Regions from separate parts of the Stutzerimonas sp. VN223-3 genome, predicted to be linked through region 1. Evidence: predicted binding sites of a transcription regulator. Region 1 holds the regulator's gene; the other holds the start of a gene.
What was found. The regulator sigma-54, encoded in region 1, starts transcription at its own class of promoters, with help from an activator protein. The targets are predictions, from matches to a motif close to ANTGGCATNNANNTTGCTNT.
Positions count from the first base shown of each region.

Region 2: a site for sigma-54 is predicted at 6,951-6,970, ahead of D7241_RS03670 (flagellar hook-length control protein FliK). Genes of this name have one in related genera too.

Region 1 covers NZ_RBEC01000002.1:1,440,164-1,450,526, reverse strand. The annotation lists gene mlaD (outer membrane lipid asymmetry maintenance protein MlaD) at 1-154, opposite strand, end outside; gene mlaE (lipid asymmetry maintenance ABC transporter permease subunit MlaE) at 154-951, opposite strand; gene D7241_RS15330 (ATP-binding cassette domain-containing protein) at 944-1,759, opposite strand; gene D7241_RS15325 (KpsF/GutQ family sugar-phosphate isomerase) at 2,014-2,994, shown strand; gene D7241_RS15320 (HAD family hydrolase) at 2,995-3,516, shown strand; gene lptC (LPS export ABC transporter periplasmic protein LptC) at 3,525-4,097, shown strand; gene lptA (lipopolysaccharide transport periplasmic protein LptA) at 4,084-4,632, shown strand; gene lptB (LPS export ABC transporter ATP-binding protein) at 4,632-5,357, shown strand; gene D7241_RS15300 (RNA polymerase factor sigma-54) at 5,506-7,017, shown strand; gene hpf (ribosome hibernation-promoting factor, HPF/YfiA family) at 7,096-7,404, shown strand; gene ptsN (PTS IIA-like nitrogen regulatory protein PtsN) at 7,411-7,875, shown strand; gene rapZ (RNase adapter RapZ) at 8,010-8,867, shown strand; gene D7241_RS15280 (HPr family phosphocarrier protein) at 8,876-9,148, shown strand; gene pmbA (metalloprotease PmbA) at 9,244-10,363, opposite strand, start outside.
Region 2 covers NZ_RBEC01000001.1:787,207-797,569, forward strand. The annotation lists gene fliF (flagellar basal-body MS-ring/collar protein FliF) at 1-668, shown strand, start outside; gene fliG (flagellar motor switch protein FliG) at 661-1,677, shown strand; gene fliH (flagellar assembly protein FliH) at 1,694-2,482, shown strand; gene fliI (flagellar protein export ATPase FliI) at 2,472-3,830, shown strand; gene fliJ (flagellar export protein FliJ) at 3,834-4,286, shown strand; gene D7241_RS03655 (STAS domain-containing protein) at 4,475-4,780, shown strand; gene D7241_RS03660 (SpoIIE family protein phosphatase) at 4,781-6,487, shown strand; gene D7241_RS03665 (Hpt domain-containing protein) at 6,565-6,873, shown strand; gene D7241_RS03670 (flagellar hook-length control protein FliK) at 7,007-8,254, shown strand; gene fliL (flagellar basal body-associated protein FliL) at 8,452-8,985, shown strand; gene fliM (flagellar motor switch protein FliM) at 8,998-9,969, shown strand; gene fliN (flagellar motor switch protein FliN) at 10,010-10,363, shown strand, end outside.

The DNA of each region.
Region 1 (10,363 bases):
TGAGACCGGCAATATTGTCGAAATAAGCGTAAAGCTTGTAGGTGTCGGTCCTATCGACGCTCAGCCCGCTGACCCGCAGCGATAGCAATAGCAGAGCCAGCACGCCCGCCAAAAGGAACAGGCCAACACCGATTTCCAGGGTGCGGATACGCATCAAAAATCTCCAAACATCAACGCGGTCAGAATAAAGTCGAGGCCGAGTACCGCCAGCGAGGCGTAGACCACGGTTCGGGTAGTGGCGCGACTGATCCCCTCGGAAGTCGGCTCGCAGTCGTAGCCCTGGAACACCGCGATCCAGGTGACTACCACGGCGAACACCATGCTCTTGATGACTCCATTGAGCACATCCGAGGTGAAGGTGACGCTGTTCTGCATATTGGCCCAGAACGAGCCTTCGTATACGCCAAGCCAATCCACCGCAACCATCGCACCGCCCCAGATGCCGACCACATTGAAAATCACGGTCAGCAACGGCAGCGAGATGAAACCGGCCCACAGCCGCGGCGCAATTATGTACTTCAGCGGATCGACGCCGATCATTTCCAGGCTGGACAGTTGTTCGGTGGATTTCATGTTGCCAATCTCGGCAGCCAGCGCCGACCCGGCGCGTCCGGCGAACAGCAGCGCGGTGACCACCGGCCCTAGCTCGCGCAGCAGCGTAAGGGCCACCATTTGCCCCACCGCCTGCTCGGATCCATAACTGTTGAGAATGCTATAGCCCTGCAGCGCCAACACCATCCCGATGAAAATTCCCGACACCACCACGATTGCCAGCGACAGCACCCCAACCGAGTAAAGCTGTCTGATCAGCAGAGAAAAGCGATTGCTCAAGCCGCTAGGGCCGAACAGCGCGTGGAATAGAAACAGCGTCGCGCGGCCCTGCGCGGCCACCACATTCATGCCGGCTTCACCGAGCAGACGGACTCGTTCGATCAAGGAGCGCTTACGCATCGGAGCCTCGCAACAGGTCGTCGGCATAGGCCGGTGCAGGGAAATGGAAAGGCACCGGGCCGTCTGCCGTGCCTCTCATGAACTGCTGGATACGTGGGCTGGCCGATTCGCGAAGCTCGGCAGGCGTACCCTGCCCGAGCACTTGGCCATCGCCAACCACATAGATGTAATCGGCAATGCTGGCGGTTTCGGCCAGATCGTGGGAAACCACGATACTGGTGATACCCAGCGCATCATTGAGCAGGCGAATCAACTGCACCAGAACGCCCATAGCAATGGGGTCCTGGCCAGCGAAGGGTTCGTCGTACATGAGTATCTGCGGGTCCAACGCGATAGCGCGCGCCAAAGCCACACGGCGCTTCATCCCACCGGATAGCTCATCAGGCATCAGCTCGATCGCACCCCGCAGCCCTACTGCCTGTAGCTTCATCAGCACGATGTCACGAATCATCTCTTCCGGCAGCTTGGTATGCACGCGCAACGGAAACGCAACGTTTTCAAATACATCGAGGTCGGTGAACAGCGCGCCGCTTTGAAACAGCACGCCCATTTGCTTGCGCATATCGAACAGCTCACGGCGCGACAGGGTCGGCAGGTTGGTTCCCGCCACCCAAACTTCGCCGCTGGCCGGCTTGAGTTGGGCCGCAATCAGGCGCAACAGTGTCGTCTTGCCGCAGCCGGACGGCCCCATGATGGCCGTTACCTTGCCTCGCGGTATGACAATATCGACGTTGTTGAAAATGCTCCGCTCCCCGCGCTTGAAGGTGACACCCTTCAGCTCGACGGCGTTAGCGTTGGCGGCGCTCATTGGCTCTCCTTGGCTACAGTCTGCGAATCAGACGCCCCCCAGCTTTCCGGAGATACTTCGCGGCGACCATTTTCGGCGGCGAACTATAGCACCGCGCTGCCAAGCGCCCCAACACGCGACTGTGTCGGCGCATGAGCGAGCACATGTCACTCAGCGAGGGTTTAGCTTCGCAAGCGGCTATTCGGAACTGCAGCTTTTCGGTGAGCGGCGATCGGTTTGCCGTTATAATCCCGCGTTTTAATTCAGACGATGACGTGAACATGAGCCAGAGCAGCCAGTTGATCGAGACTGCCCAGCGCACTATCCGCATGGAGATAGACGCGGTCGAAGAACTCAAGACCCGCATCGACGAGCAATTCGTTAAGGCTTGCGAGCTTATCCTCCACTGCAAAGGACGCGTCGTCGTGGTTGGCATGGGCAAATCGGGCCATATCGGCAACAAGATTGCCGCCACCCTCGCCAGCACTGGCACCACCGCATTCTTCGTTCACCCGGCCGAAGCCAGTCATGGCGACATGGGCATGATTACCCGAGACGACGTGGTCCTCGCCCTGTCCAACTCGGGCTCCACCAGCGAAATAGTGACACTGCTACCGCTGATCAAGCGCCTCGGCATCACCCTGATCAGCATGACCGGCAACCCCGATTCGGTGCTCGCCAAGGCGGCGGCGGTCAACCTCGACGCGAGCGTCGCCATCGAAGCCTGCCCACTAAATCTCGCGCCCACCTCCTCGACCACCGTCAGCCTAGTACTCGGTGACGCCCTAGCGATCGCCCTTCTGGAAGCGCGCGGCTTCACCGCGGAAGATTTCGCTTTTTCGCACCCTGGCGGCGCACTTGGTCGGCGTTTGCTGCTCAAAGTGGAGCACGTCATGCATTCGGGCGACCGCCTGCCCCAGATCACCCGCGGTACTTCTCTACGCGATGCGCTGCTTGAGATGACTCAGAAGGGTCTCGGCATGACCGTGGTCATAGAAGGCAACGGCAGCCTGGCCGGAGTATTCACTGACGGCGACCTGCGACGCACTTTGGATAAAGGCATCGATGTACGCCAGGCCACTATCGACCAAGTGATGACCCTCCACGGCAAGACAGCCAACGCCGACATGCTTGCCGCCGAAGCCCTGAAAATAATGGAAGACAACAAAATCAGTGCGCTGGTGGTGGTCGACGACAACGACCGCCCCATCGGCGCTCTGAACATGCATGATCTGTTGCGCGCAGGAGTGATGTAAGTGAACGATTTACTGCGGCGCGCCCGTAATATTCGGCTGGCTATTTTCGACGTCGACGGCGTACTGACGGACGGCAAGCTGTACTTCCTGGTCGATGGCAGCGAGTTCAAAACCTTTAACACGCTCGACGGTCACGGCATCAAGATGTTGATCAATTCCGGCGTGCGCACCGCAATAATCAGTGGTCGTAAAACACCTGTGGTCGAACGCCGCGCGCAGAACCTGGGTATCCAGCATCTCTATCAGGGACGCGAGGACAAGCTGGTGGTCCTCGATGAGCTGCTCGCCGAACTCGGAATCGACTACGCTGAAGTCGCCTATCTAGGTGATGATCTGCCCGACCTACCGGTGATCCGCCGGGTGGGCCTGGGCATGGCCGTCGCCAGCGCCGATGCGTTCGTTCGCCAGCACGCTCACGGGGTCACCAGCGCCCGCGGCGGCGAAGGCGCCGCGCGGGAGTTCTGCGAACTGATCATGCGCGCCCAAGGCAACCTTGAAGCCGCTCAGGCTGCCTATCTCTAGAGGTTTCAATGCTGAGCCGAATCCGTTTCCCTGCCATCCTGCTGTTGATTGCATTACTCCTGGTAGCAGTCGGCTACTGGAACATTCGCCCGGAAAGCTTCATGCAGGAACCGGCTGCGGCCACAGGTGAGGAATCGCCGATCGACTTTTACGTAATCAACTCCAGAACCGTCCAGTACCAGCCGGATGGCAAGCGTAATTACGAACTGTCTGCGGAGAAAGTGGAGCACGTCAAGGCCAGCGATGTAAGTCTGCTGACCCGACCCGATCTGCATTCTTATCGCGGCACCGAGCTGCCATGGCATGTGACTAGCGAGCGCGGCGAAGTCGGCCCGCAGGGTGTGGAAGTGGAGCTGATCGATGATGTCAGGATCGAACGCAACGATGCCAAGGGACGTCCGACAATCATTACCACCAGCAGAATGACGGTGCTCCCCGAGAAGGATTATGCCGAGACCCGCCAACCCGTTAGAATCGTCGCCGCAAATGGTGTGACCACTGCCACGGGCATGAAAGCGTATCTGAATGAAGGCAGGATGCTCCTGCTATCCAACGTAAGAGGCCAGCATGAGCTGCGTTAAGACCCTCCCCTTTTTGTTCGGCTTGAGCATTTTTCTGTTCGGCTCGAACGCCCATGCGCTTCCCGAAGACCGTAACCAGCCGATCCGCGTCCAGGCCGACACCGCGGAGCTGGACGATCGACAGGGCGTTGCCGTATATCGCGGCGATGTGGTCATTACCCAGGGCACCATGAAGATCACCGGCGACACCGTCACGATCACCCAAAACGAGAATGGCGATGTCGAGGTTTTCACCTCCATTGGCAAACCCGCGTACTACGAGCAGAAGCCGGCGGTGGACAAGGAAATCGTCAAGGCGTATGGACTGACCATCCAATATTTCGCAGCTAACGAGCGCATCGTCCTGATCGATCAGGCGAAAGTCGTCCAGGAAGGCAACACCTTCGAAGGCGAGAAGATTGTCTATGACACCCAGCGCCAGATCGTCAACGCCGGCCGAGCCACCAATACCGACGTAACCACCCCGCGCCCTCGCGTGGACATGGTCATCCAGCCGCGCAGCAAAGACCAGCCGGCAGCGGAGCAGACCGAGTAATGGCGATTCTCAAAGCCCAGCATTTGGCAAAAAGCTACAAGAGCCGTCAGGTCGTGCGTGATGTAAGCCTGTCCATCGAGAGCGGTCAGATTGTCGGTTTGCTTGGGCCGAACGGCGCCGGCAAGACCACCTGCTTCTATATGATCGTCGGGCTGGTAAAAGCCGATCAGGGACGCGTGTTGATCGATGAACAGGATGTCACCCACCTGCCCATGCATGGCCGCGCCCGCGCCGGTATCGGCTATCTTCCACAGGAAGCGTCGATTTTTCGCAAGCTATCGGTGTCCGACAACATCATGGCGATTCTCGAAACCCGCAAGGATCTGGATCGCAGCGGTCGCCAGCAGGCGCTGGAAAGCCTACTGCAGGAGTTCCACATCAACCACATCCGTGACAGTCTCGGCATGAGCCTGTCCGGAGGCGAGCGGCGTCGCGTCGAGATTGCCCGTGCACTCGCCACCGCCCCTAAATTCATCCTTCTCGACGAGCCCTTTGCCGGTGTCGACCCGATCTCGGTCGGCGACATCAAGCAGATCATCCATCACCTGAAGGCCAAGGGCATCGGCGTACTCATCACCGATCACAACGTGCGCGAAACGCTGGACATCTGCGAAACCGCTTACATCGTCAACGATGGCCAGCTGATCGCGGAAGGTGACGCGGAGGCGATCCTGGCCAACCAACTGGTCAAGGAAGTCTACCTCGGACACGAATTCCGTCTCTGAAACCGATTTTTCCGCTCACACCGTCGCCCGGGACTAGGCAAAGGCTTCATTCGCAGGCATATAATTTGCTTACATCGGGCGTGCACAGCGCCAGCGAAATCGGAACAGGCGCGGTTGCGCCGGCAAATAAGGTTCGAAGTCCTCTGCCATGAAACCATCGCTAGTCCTGAAGATGGGCCAGCAGCTGACGATGACACCGCAGCTGCAACAAGCCATACGATTGCTCCAGTTATCCACGCTCGATCTCCAACAGGAGATACAAGAGGCGCTGGACTCCAACCCCATGCTCGAGCGCGAAGAGGACGGAGACGACTTCGACAACTCCGATCCGATGGCCGAGTCGGTCGAGAAGAAACCCGAGAGCAGCACCTCGACCGAGCAGGACACGCCTGACAATCATCACGAAGAACCCGTCAATACGGTGGAAAACCTTGAAGAAGGCGATTGGGGTGATCGCATTCCTGATGAACTTCCGGTCGACACCGCGTGGGAAGACATCTACCAGACCAGCGCCAGCAGCCTGCCCAGCAGTGACGACGACGAGTGGGACTTCACCACCCGCACCTCCGCCGGCGAAAGCCTACAAAGTCATCTGCTCTGGCAGCTCAATCTTGCGCCAATGAGCGACACCGACCGCCTCATCGCCGTAACCCTGATCGATTGCATTAACCCACAGGGCTACCTCGACGAAACCCTTGAGGAGGTACTCGAGTCGTTCGACCCCGAGCTGGAAATCGAACTCGATGAAATCGAGGTCGTGCTGCGCCGAATCCAGCAGTTCGAGCCCGCCGGCATCGGCGCGCGCGACTTGCGCGAATGCCTGCTGCTGCAATTGCGCCAGCTACCCGAGCGAACGCCTTGGCTGAGGGAAGCGGTACGCCTCGTGAGTGATCATCTGGAGACACTCGGCAGCCGTGACTATAACCTTCTGATGCGCCGTATGAAGCTCAAGGAGGATGAGCTGCGCCAGGTGGTGGACCTGATCCAGACGCTTAACCCCCGCCCCGGCTCACAGATCGAAGCGAGCGAACCGGAATACGTCGTGCCAGACGTAATCGTGCGCAAGCACAACGATCGCTGGCTGGTGGAATTGAACCAGGATGCGATGCCGCGCCTGCGGGTGAATGCTCAGTACGCCGGCTTCGTCAAACGCGCCGACTCCAGCGCCGACAACACCTTCATGCGTAACCAGTTGCAGGAAGCACGCTGGTTCATCAAGAGCCTGCTCAGCCGCAACGAGACGCTGATGAAGGTCGCCACGCAGATCGTGGAACATCAGCGCGGCTTCCTTGATCACGGCGATGAAGCCATGAAACCGCTGGTGCTGCATGACATCGCCGAAGCGGTAGGCATGCATGAATCGACGATTTCACGCGTCACGACACAGAAGTTCATGCATACCCCTCGTGGAATCTACGAGCTGAAATATTTCTTCTCAAGCCACGTCAGCACGGCCGAAGGCGGCGAATGCTCATCCACCGCCATCCGCGCGATCATCAAGAAGCTGGTGGCGGCGGAAAACCTGAAAAAGCCATTGAGCGATAGCAAGATCGCTGGTTTACTGGAGGCACAGGGTATTCAAGTTGCACGCCGCACCGTCGCGAAGTACCGCGAATCATTAGGTATCGCGCCGTCCAGCGAGCGTAAGCGGTTGTTGTAATGCCAGGCGACCTGGTCGATCTCTTCCGGTGGCGGGCGCGCAGCCTGTCAATTCGCACGTGGCAAAAGGAGATGCAGTATGCAAGTCAACATCACTGGCCTTCACCTGGAAATCACAGAAGCCCTGCGTGACTACGTCGAGGAGAAATTCGAGCGACTGGAAAGACATTTCGATCGCATCATTGCCGTTCAGGTGATTCTGCAGGTCGAGAAGCTCAGGCAGAAAGCCGAAGCCACGCTGCACGTTGCCGGTCGCGAAGTCGTCGCCAACGCAGAACATGAAGACATGTACGCTTCCATAGACCTGCTTGCCGACAAGCTCGACCGGCAGCTCATCAAGCACAAAGAAAAACAGCTCGACCATAACCAGGGTGCTCTCGCTCGCTGACCCATCATGATCCGAATCGAAAATATCCTGACCCCCGGACGTTCCTTGGTGAACGTACCGGGTGGCAGTAAGAAACGCGTCCTGGAACAGATCGCCAAAGTAATTGGCCAAGACCTGCCAGACCTTGATCCTCAGACCATCTTCGAAAGCCTCATTGCCCGCGAAAAGCTCGGCTCTACCGGCTTCGGCAACGGTATCGCCATCCCGCATTGCCGCATGCCCGGCTGCGTGTCGCCGCTCAGCGCGGTGCTACGGCTCGACGCACCGGTTGACTTCGACGCCATCGACGGCGCGCCGGTCGATTTGCTTTTCGTACTGCTGGTACCGGCAGCGGCGACGGACGAACACCTCGAACTGCTTCGTCAGATCGCCAGCATGCTGGACCGTGAGGAAGTGCGTGAGCGCCTGCGCAGAGCCACCACCGGGCAGGACCTGTATCAGACCGTCGTCGATATTCAGAGCGGTAATTAGCGCAACGGCATGGCTGTTCGCCCCGCGTAAAGTGAGGAAAGAGACGTGTCCGTAACCTGCCAATTCTCAACCCAGCAGCGCATGCAGCATGGTTCGCGTGTTCGAGCCCGCCCCCTGACAAACCTCGCTCCGCAATGCGCCTGATCATCGTCAGTGGCCGTTCCGGGTCAGGCAAGAGCACGGCACTCAATGTGCTCGAGGACAACGGCTTTTATTGCATCGACAACCTTCCCGCCGGGCTTCTGCCAGAGCTGGCGGAGCGAGCATTGCTGCACACCGAACTGCTACACCCGCAGGTCGCTGTCTCCATAGATGCACGCAACCTGCCAAGTCAGCTGAAGCGCTTTCCCGAGCTGCTTGACGAGGTTCGTGCTCGGCACATTCAGTGCGACGTGCTGTATCTAGATGCGGCGGACGAGACGTTGCTCAAGCGCTTCTCGGAAACTCGGCGGCGGCACCCGCTGACGAATGAAAACCGCTCATTGGCCGAGGCCATCCATGACGAGGAGCTATTGCTCGCTCCGATCATCGACCATGCCGACCTGACGCTCGATACGACAAACCTCAACCTCTACCAACTGCGAGATACGCTGAAACTGCGTCTGCTGAACAAGCCTGAACCGGGGACCGCGTTCCTCTTCGAGTCCTTTGGCTTTAAACGCGGCATGCCGGTGGATGCCGACCTGGTATTCGATGTGCGTTGCCTACCTAATCCGTACTGGAAAGCCGAATTACGAGATTTTTCCGGACTGGATCAGCCCGTCGTCGACTACCTCGCCATGCAGACCGATGTTGAAGAGATGTTCCAGGACATCTTTGTCTATCTGAACAAATGGCTGCCGCGGTTCGCCGCCAGCAATCGCGCCTATGTCACCGTTGCCATCGGCTGTACCGGCGGGCACCACCGTTCGGTCTATCTGGCGGAGCGACTCGGCCAGGCACTGCGCGAGCCCCTGAAGAACGTTCAGGTGCGCCACCGAGACCTGGCTTAGGAATCCACATGCCGTCTTGCGAAATCACCATCATCAACAAACTGGGCCTGCACGCCCGTGCGGCAGCCAAGTTCGTTGGCGTTGCCAACCAGTTTCCCTGCAATGTCCGCGTCGGGCGCTGCCCGGCCAGCCTGATCGACGGCAAGAGCATCATGGCGGTGATGATGCTCGCCGCGAGCAAAGGCACTACCCTCCATCTGCACGCCGACGGCGAACAAGAACAGGAGGCGATCGATGCGCTGATCGCACTGATCGAAGACTATTTTGAGGAAGGGGAATAAAGCAGCTGCAAGATAATCAGTATGCAGGCGAGCGCCGAGAGACAGTAAAGCGCTTACGCTTCCACTTGTTGCCAGCAGCTTGAAACCTGCTGCCGCTACTGCCCCGCCACCTTCATTCGCTCGATCAGCACCGAGCCGGCGTGAATGCTACTGCGTGTCTCGACATCGCAGCCCACCGCGACGATCTGCCGGAACATATCGCGCAGGTTGCCAGCAATCGTAACTTCCTGGACCGGGAACTGGATCTCGCCGTTTTCCACCCAGAACCCGCCAGCACCGCGCGAATAGTCGCCGGTAACCAGATTCAAGCCCTGCCCCATCAATTCGGTAACCAGCAGCCCGCGGCCCATGCGACGGATCAGTGCCGCCTGGTCCTCATCACCGTGGGATACGAAGAGGTTATGCACCCCGCCAGCATTGGCCGTGCTTGGCATCCCGAGCTTGCGCCCGGAGTAGGTACCCAACACATAGGACAAGAGCTTGCCGTTCTCAACGAACGGCTTGGCGTAGGTCGCCAAACCATCGCCGTCATAAGCCGAACTGGCCAGCCCGCGCCGCAGGTGCGGGCGCTCGTCTAAGGTCAGCCACTCGGGGAACAGCGTTTGCCCCAGCGAGCCTTCTAGGTAAGACGCCTTGCGATAAAGATTGCCACCGGAAATCGCCGCGAGAAAATGGCCGAACAGACCAGTCGCCAGCTCCGACGAAAACAATACCGGGACATCACACGTCGGCACGGGGCGGGCGCCGAGGCGGCGAACGGCACGTTCTGCGGCACGTCGACCGATCGACTCGGGACCGGCCAGATCACTGGCGATGCGGCTGACATCGTAATGATAGTCGCGCTGCATCTGCCCCTCGGCCTCGGCGATCATCACGCAACTCAGGCTGTGGCGAGTGCTGCAGTAGGCACCAATGAAACCGTTGCTATTGCCATAGCCGCGGCATCCCTGATGAGTGCTAAGGCTGGTGCCATCGGCATTGAGGATACGGCTGTCGGTTGCGAACGCTGCCGCCTCACAACGGAGTGCCAGCTCGACAGCCTCATCAGGGGAGATATCCCAAGGATGATAAAGATCCAGATTCGGTGTGTCTTTCGCCATCAGAGCCGGATCGGCGAGCCCGGCGAATTCATCCTCCGAAGCATGCTTGGCGATCGCCAGCGCCGCCGCCACGGTTTCGCGAATCGCCTCGTCGCCGCCGCCCGTGGTGCTCGCC
Region 2 (10,363 bases), on a different contig from region 1:
AGCCGATGCTGGCGCCGTATCCGGCAGACAAACGCGAGCAATCGACCCGCAATTACGAGCTGGACCGCTCCATCAGTCACACCAAGCAGCAACAGGGTCGCCTGCGCCGCTTGTCGGTTGCCGTGGTACTCGACGACCAGGTGACGGTCTCAGCGGATGGGCAGACTACACGTGTACCGCTGACCGCTGAAGAACTGGCGCGCTTCACTCGCCTGGTGCAGAACGCCGTCGGTTTCGACGCCAGCCGTGGCGACAGCGTCAGCGTGATCAACGCGCCGTTCGCTGCCGATTCGCTGGACGAAACCTTCATCGATATCCCGTTCTACTCGCAGCCTTGGTTCTGGGACATCGTCAAACAGGTGCTCGGCGTGCTGTTCATCCTGGTGCTGGTGTTCGGCGTCTTGCGGCCAGTGCTGAATAACCTGACCAATGCTAGTAAGGGCAAGGAGCTTCAGCCTGTCGGTGGTGACGCCGAACTGGGCGGCATGGATGAAATGGACGGTTCGCTAGTCAATGATCGGGTCAGCCTGAGCGGGCCCCAGAGCATCATGCTACCGAGCCCGACCGAGGGATACGATGCGCAACTGAATGCCATCAAGAATCTGGTAGCTGAAGATCCGGGCCGGGTGGCTCAGGTCGTCAAAGAGTGGATCAACGCTGATGAGTGACGCTCGAATTCCCGTCAAGATGAACAAAGTCGACAAGGCCGCGATTCTGCTGCTGTCGCTGGGCGAGGCCGATGCGGCCCAAGTGCTGCGCCACCTCGGGCCAAAAGAGGTACAGAGAGTCGGCACGGCGATGGCACAGATGCGCAACATTCATCGCGAGCAAGTCGAGCGGGTGATGGGTGAATTCGTCGAGATCGTTGGCGACCAGACCAGCCTCGGCGTGGGCGCTGATGGCTACATTCGCAAGATGCTCACCCAGGCGCTGGGTGAGGACAAGGCGGGCGGTCTGATCGATCGCATCCTGCTGGGTGGCAACACCAGCGGCCTGGACAGCCTGAAATGGATGGAGCCGCGCGCGGTCGCCGATGTGATTCGCTACGAACACCCGCAGATCCAGGCGATTGTGGTGGCGTATCTCGATCCTGACCAGGCCGGTGAAGTGCTATCGCATTTCGATCACAAGGTGCGGCTCGACATCGTTTTGCGGGTGTCGTCGCTCAATACCGTACAACCGGCGGCGCTGAAGGAACTCAACCTGATCCTCGAGAAGCAGTTCTCCGGCAACGCCAACACCACCCGCGCGACGCTGGGCGGCGTCAAGCGGGCCGCGGACATCATGAACTTCCTCGATAGCTCGGTCGAAGGCCAACTGATGGACGCCATCCGCGACGTCGACGAAGACTTGTCGGTACAGATAGAAGACTTGATGTTCGTCTTCGACAACTTGGCGGATGTCGACGACCGGGGCATCCAGATACTGCTGCGCGAAGTATCCTCCGATGTGCTGGTGATGGCGCTCAAGGGTGCTGACGAAGGTATCAAGGAAAAAGTATTCAAGAATATGTCCAAGCGCGCTGGCGAGTTGCTGCGCGACGATTTGGAAGCCAAGGGGCCGGTGCGCATCAGCGAAGTCGAAAGTGCCCAGAAGGAAATTCTTACCATCGCCCGCCGTATGGCCGAAGCCGGAGAGATCGTTCTCGGCGGCAAGGGCGGCGAAGAAATGATCTAAGCGAGCCATAACCCTGATGTCCAAGGAAAACCCCAGCGACGTCATCCGCGCAAAGGATGTCAACGCCTTCAACCGCTGGGCCTTGCCGAGCTTCGACCCGCTAGGCGCGGAGCCGGAAGAGCTACAGACGGGCGACGATCCGGAGGAAGTTGAAGACCTGTCGCACAGCGAGGATGTTCCAGTCGAGGAAGTCAAACCGCTGACGCTCGACGAACTCGAAGCGATTCGTCAGGAAGCCTATAACGAAGGTTTCAGCACGGGCGAAAAAGATGGCTTTCACGCCGGCCAGCTCAAGGCCAGGCAGGAGGCCGACGCGGCGTTGGCGCCCAAGCTCGCCAGCTTGGAGCAAGTGATGACGCAATTGCTCGAGCCCATCGCTGATCAGGATCGCAACCTCGAACACGCCATGGTCACGCTGGTTAGCCAGTTGGCCCGCGAGGTGATTCAACGCGACCTGCTGGTCGACTCCAGCCAGATCCGTCAGGTTTTGCGCGATGCGTTGAAGCTGCTACCAATGGGTGCCAGCAACGTGCGAATCCATATCAACCCGCAGGATTTCGAACTGGTCAAGGCGCTGCGTGAGCGCCACGAAGAGACCTGGCGGATCGTCGAAGACAGCGAGCTGCTGCCGGGTGGTTGCCGAATAGAAACCGAACAGAGCCGTATCGACGCCAGCGTCGAAACGCGTCTGGGTCAGGCCATCAAGCAGCTGTTCGAACAACAGCGCGAAAACGCTACCAGCCCGCCCGAGGCTGATTTGCAGCTGGATCTGAGTTCGAATACGGAGCGGCCCGATGCGTCTTGAGCGCACCAGTTTTGCCAAGCGCTTCGAAACCTACGGCGAGGCGATCAAACTACCCAGCCAACCGATCCTCGAGGGTCGGTTGTTGCGTATGGTTGGCCTGACGCTGGAGGCTGAAGGCTTACGTGCTGCTGTCGGCAGCCGCTGCCTGGTGATCAACGAGGACAGCTATCACCCGACCCAGGTCGAAGCCGAGGTGATGGGATTTTCCAGCGGCAAGCTTTATCTGATGCCGGTTGGCAGTCTGGCCGGCATCGCGCCGGGTGCGCGTGTCGTGCCGCTTGCCAATACCGGTCGCCTGCCGATGGGTACCTCGATGCTCGGTCGGGTGCTCGATGGCGCCGGCAGGGCGCTGGATGGCAAGGGCGGTATGAAGGCCGAGGATTGGGTGCCGATGGATGGCCCGGTGATCAACCCGCTCAAGCGCCACCCCATCAGCGAACCGCTGGACGTTGGTATCCGCAGTATCAACGGCTTGCTGACGGTCGGTCGCGGTCAACGCCTCGGCTTGTTCGCCGGCACCGGCGTCGGCAAGAGCGTGCTGCTGGGCATGATGACCCGCTTCACGGAGGCGGACGTGATCGTTGTCGGGCTGATTGGCGAGCGTGGCCGCGAGGTCAAGGAATTCATCGAGAACATCTTAGGCGAGGAAAGTATCAAGCGCTCCGTGGTAGTGGCGTCGCCAGCTGACGATGCGCCGCTGATGCGGCTGCGCGCAGCCATGTACTGCACGCGCATCGCCGAATATTTCCGTGACAAGGGCAAGAACGTCCTGTTGCTGATGGATTCGCTGACCCGCTTTGCCCAGGCCCAGCGGGAAATCGCGCTGGCCATTGGCGAGCCGCCGGCGACCAAGGGTTATCCGCCTTCGGTATTTGCAAAGCTGCCGAGCCTGGTGGAGCGTGCTGGTAACGCCGAAGAGGGCGGTGGCTCGATCACCGCGTTCTATACCGTACTGTCCGAGGGCGACGACCAGCAGGACCCTATAGCCGATGCTGCGCGCGGCGTGCTCGATGGTCACATCGTGCTGTCGCGGCGCCTCGCTGAAGAGGGTCATTACCCGGCTATCGACATCGAGGCCTCCATCAGCCGGGTCATGCCGCAGGTGGTCAGTGCTGAGCATGTGCGCCATTCGCAGCGGTTCAAACAGCTGTGGTCACGCTACCAGCAGAGCCGCGATCTGATCAGCGTCGGTGCCTATGTGCCCGGCGGCGATCCCGAGACGGATTTGGCCATCGCGCGTCAGGCAGAGATGGTCCGCTATCTTCGACAGGGCTTGAACGAGGCCGAGTCCCTGGCCCAGAGCGAAGCAGCGTTGGCCAGCGTATTCAACCCCAGAGCGGCGAGCTAAGCCTTGTCGGCAAGTCGTGCAGCCCGTCTGGCGCCAGTGATCGACATGGCCGAGCGCGCCGAGCGCGATGCCGCGCGTCTGTTCGGTCAGGGTCAAACCCAGCTATCCCAGGCCGAAGCCAAACTGGGCGAATTGCGCCAGTATTTCAGCGATTACCAGCAGCAGTGGATGAGCCAGGGCAGCCAGGGCGTGTCCGGCCAATGGCTGGTGAACTACCAGCGATTCCTTTCGCAACTCGAATCGGCCATCGGGCAGCAGCAACGCAGCCTGGATTGGCACCGCAACAATCTCGACAAGCTGCGCGATCAGTGGCAACAGCGACGTGCGCGGCTGGACGGCCTGCGCAAACTGGTCGAGCGTTACCTGCAGGAAGCGAGAACGGCGGCCGACAAGCGCGAGCAAAAGCTGCTCGATGAATTTTCGCAGCGCCTTGCGGGCCGGCCGAAACAGGGCTGAACCTTGCTGCGCAGGGCTTTGAATGCTAAATCTTCATTAGCTTTAGCTTCTTTGTTACAGCACGGCTGGCATAGAAGCCGCAGACGCAGGCTGGACGAGGCGCCACCGGCGAATGCGCCAGCGCCTATCCAGCTAACACGACAGCCGTGGCGGCAGCCACGACCTCGTTTCGGATCAGGGAGTGCTACATGACCATCAGTTCACAGCTATCGGCAGATGGACAGGAGCTGACGATTACCATCCAGGGGCGCTTCGATTTCAATACCCATCAGGCCTTTCGCGATGCGTATCAGCGCGCTGGCAGCACCGCGCAGCGTTACGTGGTGGATCTTTGTGGCGCCACTTACCTCGACAGCTCCGCTCTTGGCATGTTGCTGCTGTTGCGCGATCACGGCGGCGGCGATAAGGCCGACATCCGCCTGATCAACTGCAATCCAGATGTACGCAAGGTCCTTGCGGTTTCCAATTTCGAACAATTGTTCGTGATCGCCTGAATGTCGGGTCGGCTTTCCATACTCATCGCCGAGGATGGCGTTGCCGACCGCATGCTGCTGGCAGCCATCATCAGTCGTCAGGGGCACCGGGTGACGACTGCCGAGAATGGCGCCGAAGCGGTAAAGCTGTTCGAGCGCGAGCGGCCACAGTTGGTGCTGATGGACGCGCTGATGCCGGTGATGGACGGTTTAGAGGCTGCGCGACAGATTAAGCGCCTGGCTGGCAATGAGTTGGTACCGATCATCTTTCTCACCTCGCTGACGGAGCATGAGGCGCTGGTGCGCTGCCTCGAAGCAGGCGGTGACGACTTCATCGCCAAGCCTTACAACCCAGTCATCCTCGAAGCAAAGATTCAGGCCATGTATCGCCTGCGCCGACTGCAGGCGACGGTGTTGGAGCAGCGCGATCTGATCGCACGCCGGAATCAGCAACTGCTCGACGAACAGCGCGCCGCCAAAGCCATTTTCGACAAGGTCGCCCACGCCGGTTGCCTCAATGCGCCGAACATCCGTTACCGCCAGTCCCCTCGCGCATTGTTCAACGGCGACTTGTTGCTGGCCGCGCAGGCGCCTGCCGAGCGAATGTTCGTGCTTTTGGGCGATTTCACCGGACACGGCTTGCCCGCTGCGATCGGTGCCATGCCGTTGGCCGAAACCTTTTACGGAATGACCGCCAAGGGCTATTCGAGCAATGACATCCTTCGCGAGATCAATGCCAAGCTGAAACTTATCCTGCCGGTAGAAATGTTCTGCTGTGCGGCACTGCTGGATATCAGCCTCAAACATGGCACGCTACGGGTATGGAATGGCGGATTGCCGGACGGATATCTGCTCAAGGCATCCAATGGAGAGCGGCTGCCACTGCCGTCCCGGCATCTGCCGCTTGGCGTGCTCGGTGCTTCGACCTTCGACGATGCCTTCGACACGTTGCCACTGGAAGTCGGTGATCGCTTGCTGCTGATGTCCGATGGCGTACTGGAAATCAGCAATATCGATGACGAGCTGTTTGGCGAGCAGCGTCTGCTGGCGGTGATGGATGCAAACAGCGAACCGGCTCTGCTGTTCGACGAAATCCAAGAGGCGCTGCACGCCTTTCACGGTCAAATACTTGACGACCTGAGCCTGGTCGAAGTGAGCATGACCGAAGAAATGGCGTCGACCGACATCCCACCGTTAGGCATATTCCCACTTGGCGCGCGCCAGTTACGGCCGATGGATTGGTCGGCGAGCTTCGAGCTCCGTCCCGCCAGCTTGCGCACATCGAACCCATTGCCACTGATGATGCAGTTGTTTCTGCAGATCCCGCCGTTGCGCCACCGCGCCGGCACCGTTTATACGGTGCTGACCGAGCTTTATGCCAATGCGCTGGAACATGGGGTGCTTTTACTCGACTCGTCTTTGAAGTGCGATGCCGAGGGTTTCGCCAAATATTACCGTGAGCGTCAGCGGCGGCTGGACGAGTTGACGGAAGGCTGTGTGTCGATCGATCTGGACATTAAATCCGAAGGGGCCAAAGGCTATTTGCGTATCGGGGTGCGTGACAGCGGGCCGGGGTTCGATGTGCAGCAGGCGTTAAGCAAGCAGTACTGCGCTGAATGTCTAGGAGGTAGGGGGTTGCGGATGATTCGCCAACTGAGTGAGCACTTCCATTGGCAGCCGGACGGCAAGGGCATGAGCGTGGAGTTCCACTGGGGCGGTCATGCATAATTCAACGCTTTGCAGCCAGGAGCACAACTGTGGTCGATCATCTCGACAGTAGCGTGCTGGCGACCCTTCAGGAAGTGATGGAAGCGGAGTATCCGGTGCTGCTGGACACCTTTCTGGTCGACTCGGAAGAAAGGCTGCGCCTGTTGCAGAACGCCTGCCAGGGAGGCGAGGCGGAAAGCCTTCGCCAAGCCGCGCACAGCTTCAAGGGGAGCTGCAGCAACATGGGCGCAGCCTTGCTGGCGGAACTTTGTCGCGAACTGGAAGAGTTCGCAAGACGTGAACAGCTTGGCGATGCGCCTGAGCTGATCGAGCGCATCGAGCGTGAGTTCGCCATTGTGCGCATTCTCTATCGTGCCGAACGCCAGCGTTTTGGCGGGCTTGCCTGATTTTTTTGCGTTCTTCGTCGCACTCGCATCATCTCCATCAAGCCCATCGTGGTGGGCAAGAACAGATGGGTAGCGCCGCTGGCCTGGACTTTGCTTTAGAAAACGCACGTCATCAATCTCAGCGGAAAGACCCATGGCCGTTTCCCCCGATCTGTTGCTCAATATCAAGACGCCTACGGCTGCCGCCAAGGCTGCGAGCGCGTCCCCCAAACCAGCCCCACAAGCCAGCCGGGACGAGCCTTCCAGCTTCGCGAACGTTTACGCGAAAGAGCGCCAGGCCAAACCGGCCGAGCGCTCGGACGCTGCGGCAAAGCCTGCCCGTGACAAGCCGGTGAACGAGAAGCCAAGTCAGGAAACTGCCGAGGCGGGCGGCACCCAAAAGCCGGATACGGCCGAGGCCGGCAACGAATTGCCTGGTGACGAGGTGGCGGCTGATGACGCCGCGCAAAGCGACGAAGCGGAGCTGGACCCGCTATTGCTGCTGGGCATGGGCGGGCAGGGTGAAGTCACTGACGATCCGCTGGCCGCGCAGCCGCCGACCGGCGGCGAGTTCCTGGCTGGCTTGGCTCAGGCACAGGCAACCGCGATAAATGCTGAGGGCGAGGGCGAGGAGGCATTGGTCGGCCAACGCGCGTTGCTCGAGACTCAGTCTGCGACGCAGAAGCTTCCGCTCTCGGACCTCGTTATGCAGGATGGAGCGTCAGCGGATGCGCAGGACGTGCTCCCGGCGAGCCTGCTGGCAGGCGAGGAGTTTTCCGAAGATCTCGACAAGCTCTCGCTGGAAGAGGGTTTCGGTGAGTTGCTCGACAAGCTGGACGCGCCGAAGGAGAGCCGCACAAGCGCAGCCGATGCCGCAGCCAACCGGCTCAATCCGCTGACCCAGGCGATCACCCAGCAGAACCAGGCCCAGCAGGCACAGCGGTCGACGCTCGTACCCGGACAGCCAGTGCAAATTCAGCAATCGGGCTGGACCGAGGCGGTGGTCGATCGGGTGATGTGGTTGTCGAGTCAGAACCTCAAATCCGCCGAGATACAGCTCGACCCGGCCGAATTGGGCCGCATGGAAGTTCGCATCGACATGAACAAGGACCAGACCCAGGTGACTTTCCTCAGCCCTCATGCGGGTGTCCGCGATGCGCTGGAAGGACAGATGCAGCGATTGCGCGACATGTTCGCGCAACAGGGAATGACCATGGACGTGAACGTTTCGGACCAGTCCCTCTCGCGCGGTTGGCAGGGTGAAGGGGGCGGCGAGTCGCGCGGCAAGAGTGCTGCGACCGGCGGGCTGGCTGGCGGGGACGATGAATTCACTCACGGCACCATGGAGATCAGCAGCAGCCGTATCAGCGGTGATCGCGGGCTCGTGGATTACTACGCCTGACAATCGTTTTTGCCGACAACCGAAAACCGGGCTAGACGCCCGGTTTTCTTGTTTTCGTCGACTGACTATTCGTCAGAAATCAGCCGGGGCGTCCGGCAATCGTTTACGGCGCCCCTTGCCTGGTCGATACTTTGGCACAGCAGTTGCTCGTAACGCTTTGATGCGAGTGAAATCACGCGTGATGACGGATATTTGGCATGGCTAAGAAACAGGGACCTCCAGATGTAGCGAATCCTGGCGCTGCAGCTCCGGATGGCAAAGGCAAGCTCAAGCTGATTATCCTGATCGTGCTTGGCCTGTTGCTGGCGGTCGGGGTGTCGGTGGGCAGTACCATTTACTTCATGAGCCGGGGCGACACTGAACAACAATCGGACGAGTCCGCTGATACTCAGGCGGCACCACAGCACCAGGCGGCGATCTATGAAGTATTGGCGCCGGCGTTCATCGTCAACTTCAGTAATACCGGTGGCCGGCAGCGTTACATGCAGGTCAGCGTGGCGCTGATGTCCCGCGATCAGGCGGCGCTCGATGCGCTGAAGGAACACATGCCGCTGTTGCGCAATCAACTGGTCATGCTGTTTTCCAGTCAGGAGTTCGCCACCCTGGCCACGCCGGTAGGACAGGAGATGCTGCGGCAGAAGGCCACTGCCAGCGTTCAGGAGCTGGCGCAGAAGGAAATCGGCAAGCTTGCCATCGAGCAAGTGCTGTTCACCAACTTCGTATTGCAATAGGGGTCGCTGTAGATGGCTGTTCAAGACCTGCTCTCGCAAGACGAGATCGATGCGCTTTTGCACGGTGTGGACGATGGTCTGGTCGATACCGAGAGCGATGCCGAACCGGGCAGCATCAAAAGTTACGACCTGACCAGCCAGGACCGCATCGTCCGTGGGCGCATGCCTACGCTGGAAATGGTCAATGAGCGTTTCGCCCGTTACACCCGCATCAGCATGTTCAATCTGCTACGTCGCTCGGCAGATGTGTCGGTGGGTGGCGTGCAGGTAATGAAATTCGGCGAGTACGTGCATTCGCTGTATGTGCCGACCAGCCTCAATCTGGTGAAAATCAAGCCACTGCGCGGAACGTCGCTGTTTATCCTCGACGCCAAGCTGGTGTTCAAGCTCGTTGACAACTTCTTCGGTGGCGACGGTCGGCACGCCAAGATCGAGGGGCGCGAGTTCACGCCGACCGAACTGCGCGTCGTGCGTATGGTGCTGGACCAGGCCTTCGTCGATCTGAAGGAAGCCTGGCACGCGGTGCTCGACGTCAACTTCGAGTACGTGCACTCGGAAGTGAATCCGGCATTGGCCAACATCGTCAGCCCCAGCGAAGTGGTGGTGGTTTCGACCTTCCATATCGAACTCGACAGTGGCGGTGGCGACTTTCACGTGACCATGCCGTACTCGATGATCGAGCCGATCCGCGAAATGCTCGACGCCGGGTTCCAATCGGATGTCAGCGACCAGGACGAACGCTGGGTCAACGCCCTGCGCGAGGACATCCTCGACGTGAATGTGCCGCTCAGTGCGACGGTTGTGCGGCGCCAACTCAAATTGCGCGACATTCTCAACATGCAACCGGGCGACGTGATACCGGTGGAAATGCCCGAAGACATGATCATGCGCGCCAACGGCATGCCGTCCTTCAAGGTCAAGCTAGGTGCGCACAAGGGCAACCTGGCCCTGCAGGTGCTGGAATCCGTATTGCGACCACGTTGATCCAGCCCCAATTCAATTACCAGCCGATCGAGGACTAGCGATGGCAGACGAACACGAAAACACTTCCGCCGAAGAGCAGGCGCTTGCCGATGAATGGGCTTCGGCGTTGGCAGAGGCGGGAGACGCCAACCAGGACGATATCGACGCGCTGTTGAATCAGGGGCCGGCAGCGGCGCCGGCACCGCCGCGCGCTCCGCTGGAAGAATTCGGCAGCAGCCCGAAGCCGGCGGCCGTACCGGCCGGGCTTGAGGGTCCGAACCTGGATGTGATACTCGATATTCCGGTGTCGATATCCATGGAGGTCGGCAGCACCGAAATCAGCATTCGCAACCTGCTGCAGCTCAACCAGGGCTCGGTCGTAGAACTCGACCGGCTGGCAGGCGAGCCGCTGGAT